Regions from separate parts of the Kocuria sp. ChxB genome, predicted to be linked through region 1. Evidence: riboswitches for the same ligand, from Rfam matches in the RefSeq annotation. Region 1 holds a riboswitch; each other region holds the start of a gene.

Region 1 (2,198 bases):
GCGGGCAGCGCGTCCCGCAGCGCGCGTGCGGCGGCGGTGACGTCGGTGGCCTCGGTGACCGCCCGCACCACCACGATGCGCGAGGCCCCGGTGCCGAGCACGGCGGGGAGCCGGGCGGCGTCGACACCCCCGATCGCGAAGAACGGCGTGTCCCCGGCGTGCTCCGCGGCGTAGCGGGGCAGCTCCAGGCCCACCGCGGCCCGTCCCGGTTTGGTGGGGGTCTCCCAGACCGGTCCGGTGCAGAAGTAGTCGAGCCCGGGATCCGCGAGCGCGGCGTCCACCTGGGCGGGCGAGTGGCACGAGCGGCCGAGCACCACGTCAGGGCCCAGCACCGTGCGGGCCTGCTGCGTGGTGAGATCCCCCTGGCCCACGTGGAACACGTCCGCGCCGGTCAGCAGGGCCACGTCCGCGCGGTCGTTCACCGCGAAGAGCTTGCCGTGCTCACGGGCGACCTCCGCGAGCACCTCGATGGCCTCGATCTCCGCGGCCGCCTCAAGCGTCTTGTCCCGCAGCTGGATGATGTCCGTCCCACCCTCGTACGCGGCGTGCAGGAACTCCCGCAGGTCACCGCGTTCCCGTCGTGCGGTCACGCACACGTAGAGCCGTGCGTCCCGCAGCTTCTCGCGGCGTCGTCGTCCCTGGTCCTCGATGTGTGCCATGCCGCCATAGTGGCACGAACCGGCACTGGGCGCGCGGCGAGCGATCTGCTCCCCGCGAATTCCCCGGGGACGGGGGCCACGGGGAGGACTAGACTGGCCGCGTCGTCCGGCCGCCACCCACCGCGCCGTCCGACGAGCTCCACGGGAGCCCGCACCCGTCCGCACGGACCACCGCAGCGGGCTGAGAGGGCGTGAGCCGCCGACCGGTCACCTGATGCGGATCATGCCGCCGGAGGGAGGAAGAGATGCCCGAGAACACACCCGCCCACGTGGTGGTGGCCGGGGCCGGTCTGATCGGCCTGGCCACAGCGCTCGAACTGCGACGCCGCGGGGCCGCCGTCACCGTGGCCGATCCCCAGCCCGCGTGGGGCGCCACACGCGCCGCCGCGGGGATGCTGGCGCCCGTCGCGGAGACCCAGTACGGCCAGGAGCGGCTCTACCCCCTGATGCGCGCGTCCGCCGAGGAGTACCCCGGCTTTGTGGAGCGCGTGGCCGCGGCCACGGGACTCGGCACGGGATACCGCACCGAGGAGACGCTGGTGGTCGCCGCCGACGCCGCGGGCGCCCGGTCCCTCTCCGACCTCGCCTCCCACCAGATCGCCTCGGGCATGGACGTGGAGGAGATCTCCACGCGCGAGGCCCGCTCCATGGAACCCGCGCTCGCCCCCAGGCTCGGGGGTGCCGTGCGCATCGTCTCCGACCGTCAGGTGGACCCGCGGATGCTGGCCGCCGCCATGGTCGAGGCCCTCAACGCACCGCACGCCGAGACGCTCGAGGGCGCCGCGGATGCCGGCCCGGTCACCTGGCTGACCCACCGGGTGGAGTCGGTGCAGGTCCCCCGCAAGGGCCCCCGCAGGGTGGAGGGTGCGCTCCTGGACAACGGCGAGCGGATCCCCGCGGACGCGGTGGTGGTGGCCTCGGGGCTCACGGCCAACACGATGGGCGGGCTGCCCGAGGACCTGGAGCTGCGGCTGCGACCCGTGTTCGGTGACATCCTGCGGCTGCGCGTCCCCGACTCCGTGCTGGGACCCGGTGAGGAGCACCTGCTGACCCGCACGGTGCGCGCCCAGGTCATGGGCCGCCCGGTCTACATGGTCCCGCGCGTGGACCGCACCCTGGTGGTCGGTGCCACCAACCGCGAGGACGGCCGGGAGTCGGTGCTGGCCGGAGGCGTCCACCAGCTCCTGCGGGACGCCCGCGCGGTGGTTCCCGCGATCGACGACTGCGACGTCCTGGAGATGATGGCCCGGGCCCGCCCGGGCACCCCGGACGACCTTCCCTACCTCGGGACCACCTCCGTGGCCGGGCTGGTGATCAGCACCGGGCACTTCCGCCACGGCATCCTGCTGACCCCGGTGGCCTCCCGCCTCGCGGCGGAACTCGTGACCGGGATCCTGGACCCCGCCGTGGACCACCAGCGGGACGTGGAGTTTCTCGCCGCCACGGATCCGGGGCGGCACTCCCGCCCGAACCACGACCTGCACGACACCACCGACTTCTCGGGAGGACTCGCATGAGCGCCCCTGCACCGCACACACC
Region 2 (2,198 bases), 280 kb from region 1:
TGGTTGCGGGCCTCGTCGTCCCACATGGAGGTCACCACGTTCCAGCCCGCCCGGCCGCCCGAGATGTGGTCCAGGGACGCGAGCATCCGGGCCGCGTGGAACGGCGTGAAGAACGTGGAGGACACTATGCACACCAGGCCGATGCGCTCGGTGGCGCGCGCCATCGCGGACAGGGCGGTCAGCGGTTCCAGGGACCAGTGGGGTCCGCCGGACACGTCGCCCACGCTGTGGCCGTCCGCGAAGAACACGGCGTCGAACAGGCCGCGCTCGGCGGTCTGCGCGAGCTCCTCGTAGTAGCTGATGTTCGTGAGGCGGTGCACCGAGGAGTTGGGCGCGCGCCACGCGGCCTGGTGGTGGCCGGCGCCGTAGAGGAACGCGTTGAGGTGGAGGCGGCGGGCCATGTCAGTCCATCACCAGCCCGCCGTCGACCACCAGGTTCTGGCCGGTGACCCCGCGGGACCAGTCCGAGGCGAAGAACAGGGCGGTGTCCGCGAACTCCTCCGGGGTGGTCACACGGCCCAGGGGAGTGCCGGCGGCAATGAAGTCGAAGACCTCGTCCGGGGTGGCGGCGCTCGCGTCCGTGGTGCGCAGCAGGCCGCCGGAGATCATGTTCACGGTGATGCCCTGCGGGCCGAGGTCCTTGGCGGCGGTGCGGGTGAGGGAGAGCAGGGCGGCCTTCGCGGCGGTGTAGTCGTGGTAGGGGACCACGGGGTTCTGGAAGAGGTTGGTGCCGATGTTGATGATGCGCCCCTCGCCCGCCTCCGCCATGCCCGGGGTGACCGCCTGCATCACGTTGAGGGCGCCCACCACGGCGCCCTGGAACTGCTGGGTGAGGTTCTCGGCGGTCAGATTCTCCAGGGTGGGGCGGGCGTCCCCGTTGAAGCTGAAGTCCACCAGGGCGTTGTTCACCGCCACCGTGACCGGCGCGCCGAAGTGCTCCCTGGCCTGGGTGACCATGTCCTGCACCTGCTGGGCGTCGGTCACGTCCGCCTGAATCGCGAGTGCCCTGTCCTCCCCGAGTTCGCTGACCAGCGCACGGGCCCGCTCCTCGCTGGAGTGGTAGTTCACGACGACGCGCGCACCCTCGCGCGCGAACGCCCGGCTGAGGTGCTCCCCGAGCCCGCGGGCTCCGCCGGTGACCAGGACGATGGTGTTCTCGATCCACATGCTCACTCCTGTGGCTCACGGCGAAGAAAGCGGTGCGCCACCTGCGCGGTGCGACCGTGACATCCCTTCGCCAGTACTAACTGGACAGGTTCGACGGGTGTCATCTCAGCCGCTGCGGTGCCCCGTCCGTCCGCCCGGTGGGGCTGGGAGGGAGGGTGGCGGCACCCCGTGTCACTGGTGGTCAGTGTAGCCAGGGAAGTCTGACGAGGATCAAGTGGGTGGATTGACCGGGAAGGACGAAGTCGCAGGGAACCCTGGTAAGAAAGTGGCGGGACCAAATTACCGACAGTGCGCTCGGCGCTCGGCGGTGGGGCACAGCAGCCAGAACGGAGACGGGTGAATGTCACACCGAACAGCCGCTTCACGGGCAAGCAACGTCGGATGGGTGCTGTGGCTCGCAGCGATGCTCGCCTGGATCGGAGGGCTCGTGGCGGAGCGACTCGTGCACTCCGGATCTCTGTCCTGCGAACTGGGCGACGGAAGCTCGATCTACGGTGAGCCGGGGTGGAGCTGGGTGCCACTGGGCCACACGTGCACCTGGGAGAACGTGGGCGGCGTGATAGTCGTGGACGAGCCGTCCATGATGACTCTCGTACCGCTGCTGGTCCTGTTCCTGTGGGGAATCAGCCTGATGTTGGCTCGTGTTTCCAAGCCACAGCCGCGCCGCAATCCTTAATAGCCGGTCCTGCCGGTGGCGGCTCGGTCAGGTCAGGCCGTTGCTCGCGGGGCGGCGCGCCGCTCGACGGCGCTCCGCCTCGACTTCTGCACGCCGTGCTTGCACCGCCTTGGTGAAGAAGATGACGGCAAAAAGCAGTTCTAGGGTCATGAGCAGCCACGATTCCCGCGCTCCAATGACGGTGATCACGAAGAGGGCCACCATCGCGGACCCCTGGATCAGCAAGCCCACCGATTTCCGTTTCAGCATGCCCCCACCGTAGGCAGGGTGGCCTCTCATGTCAGGCGCGCAGTTTTGCCAACGATTCACCTCACATCTGGAACGCGGGTAGTGCGCGGTAGTCGGAAATCTGGTT
Region 3 (2,198 bases), 330 kb from region 1:
CGCAGCGGGAGTCGATGGCGTCCCAGTGGTGCACCAACACGTGGATGTCGAAGCCGTCGATGTCGCTCTTCCACACCACCAGGTCCTCGGGGGCGGGCATGGCCAGCAGCGATGCGGGGGAGACCCAGTCCTCGACGGCGTGCCCGCCGGCGCCCTCCTCCGGCTGGAACCCGCCCGTGGAGCCGGCGCGGCTGAAGGACACCCGCGTGCCCACCGGTCCCACGAACCCCTCCACCACGGTGGCGCGCTCGGCGTGCGCAGCCAGGTTGCGGGCCAGGTAGCCGAGGAACATTGGATCACCTTCGACGCTGATCACCGAGCTCCGTGGGTCCGAAGCGAGGACGGCGGCCGCGGTGTCTCCCACGTTCGCCCCCACGTCGATGACCGCGACGTGCCGGTTCCCGGCCGCGAGCCGGGCGAGCAGGTCGATGGCGTACGCGTCGTACGTGGGATCCCGGCGCTGGTAGTAGGGGAGATTGTGCTCCGGTGGCAGCACGATCTCCACGCCACCGATGGTGTGACGCTGCTCCTGACGGCGCCAGGTCCGCCAGTGCACCCGCACCGGGTTGGTGGCGTGCCCGATCATGCGCCCGATGAAGCGCTTCTTGCGGACGGTCAGGGCCATGGGGGACAAGCCTTTGGTCAGGGGGATGCTGAGGCACGGGCAGGACGGCGCGATCAGGACCGCACGACCCGCCTCGCGCGCCACGATACTGCCACGGGCGTGGCGGCGCCGTGGACGGGCCGCGATCACGGCGGCAAGAGGCCAGCCAAGGGAATGCTGCGGGGTCGCCCTCTCACCGCCGGATGTGTGCTAGACATGTGACCGTCCACACGGGAGCCCCAGACGCGGGGGCTGAGATCGGGCCAGTGCTGCCCGGGACCGTCGAACCTGAACCGGCTCGTACCGGCGTAGGAAGTGAGGAACGGCCTTGCCTTCGCACACCCCCAGCACATCTGCCCCCGAGACCTCTGCGACGTCCGAGACCTCCACGGAGAACGGCCTACAGGACGCCCCCGGGGACAAGACCATCCAGCAGACCGAGCAGCACGAGTCCCACCGCCTGGCGTGGCTGGAGGACACGGAGCACGGCATCCAGGTGCCCGTCACGGAGATCCACCAGCTGGACGCCCCGGACGGCACACCCAACCACCCGCTGCAGGTGTACCGCACGATGGGCCCGGGCAGCGTCCCGGAGGAGGGGCTGGAGCCCTGGCGGGCGCCGTGGATCGAGGAGCGGGACGACACCGAGGTCTACGAGGCCCGCGGCCTCAAGCTCGAGGACGACGGCCGCAGCGCCGTGCGCCGCGGTGTACCGTCCCAGCAGTGGCGGGGGAGGAAGCCGGAGCCCCGGCGGGCCCGGCCCGGCAGGTGCGTGACCCAGATGCACTACGCGCGCCGCGGCGTCGTGACCCCGGAGATGCGTTTCGTGGCGCTGCGGGAGCAGTGCGACGTGGAACTGGTGCGCCAGGAGGTGGCCGCCGGGCGCGCGGTGATCCCGCTGAACGTGAACCACCCGGAGTCCGAGCCCATGGTCATCGGGCGGAAGTTCCTGGTGAAGGTGAACGCGAACATCGGCAACTCGGCGGTGACCAGCTCCATCAGCGAGGAGGTGGCCAAGCTGGAGTGGGCCGCCAAGTGGGGCGCGGACACGCTCATGGACCTCTCCACGGGCAACGACATCCACACCACGCGCGAGTGGATCCTGCGCAACTCCCCGATACCCATCGGCACCGTGCCCATCTACCAGGCGCTCGAGAAGGTGGACGGGGACGCCAACGCGCTCACGTGGGAGATCTACCGGGACACCGTGATCGAGCAGTGCGAGCAGGGCGTGGACTACATGACGGTCCACGCGGGCGTGCTGCTGCGCTACGTGCCGCTGACCGCCGAGCGCGTCACCGGGATCGTCTCGCGCGGCGGGTCGATCATGGCCGGCTGGTGCCTGGCGCACCACCGGGAGAACTTCCTCTACACGCACTTCGACGAGCTGTGCGAGATCTTCGCGCAGTACGACGTCGCGTTCTCCCTGGGCGACGGCCTGCGCCCCGGCTCCATCGCGGACGCCAACGACGCCGCCCAGTTCGCCGAGCTGGACACCCTCGCCGAGCTGACCAAGCGCGCGTGGGAGCACGACGTGCAGGTGATGGTGGAGGGTCCCGGCCACATCCCGCTGCACAAGATCCGCGAGAACGTG

The links. A riboswitch is a leader RNA that binds a small molecule or an ion and turns the genes downstream of it on or off. The one in region 1 is predicted to bind thiamine pyrophosphate.
Region 2: linked by a shared signal. The riboswitch ahead of P8S73_RS06535 (3-oxoacyl-ACP reductase) and the one ahead of thiO (glycine oxidase ThiO) in region 1 are both predicted to bind thiamine pyrophosphate.
Region 3: linked by a shared signal. The riboswitch ahead of thiC (phosphomethylpyrimidine synthase ThiC) and the one ahead of thiO (glycine oxidase ThiO) in region 1 are both predicted to bind thiamine pyrophosphate.

Annotation. Positions count from the first base shown of each region.
Region 1 covers NZ_CP121123.1:1,205,664-1,207,861, forward strand. The annotation lists gene thiE (thiamine phosphate synthase) at 1-659, opposite strand, end outside; TPP riboswitch at 792-914, shown strand; gene thiO (glycine oxidase ThiO) at 905-2,176, shown strand; gene thiS (sulfur carrier protein ThiS) at 2,173-2,198, shown strand, end outside.
Region 2 covers NZ_CP121123.1:1,481,393-1,483,590, reverse strand. The annotation lists gene P8S73_RS06540 (LLM class flavin-dependent oxidoreductase) at 1-401, opposite strand, end outside; gene P8S73_RS06535 (3-oxoacyl-ACP reductase) at 403-1,167, opposite strand; TPP riboswitch at 1,213-1,346, opposite strand; gene P8S73_RS06530 (hypothetical protein) at 1,871-2,092, opposite strand.
Region 3 covers NZ_CP121123.1:875,113-877,310, reverse strand. The annotation lists gene P8S73_RS03785 (hypothetical protein) at 1-625, opposite strand, end outside; TPP riboswitch at 825-936, shown strand; gene thiC (phosphomethylpyrimidine synthase ThiC) at 1,032-2,198, shown strand, end outside.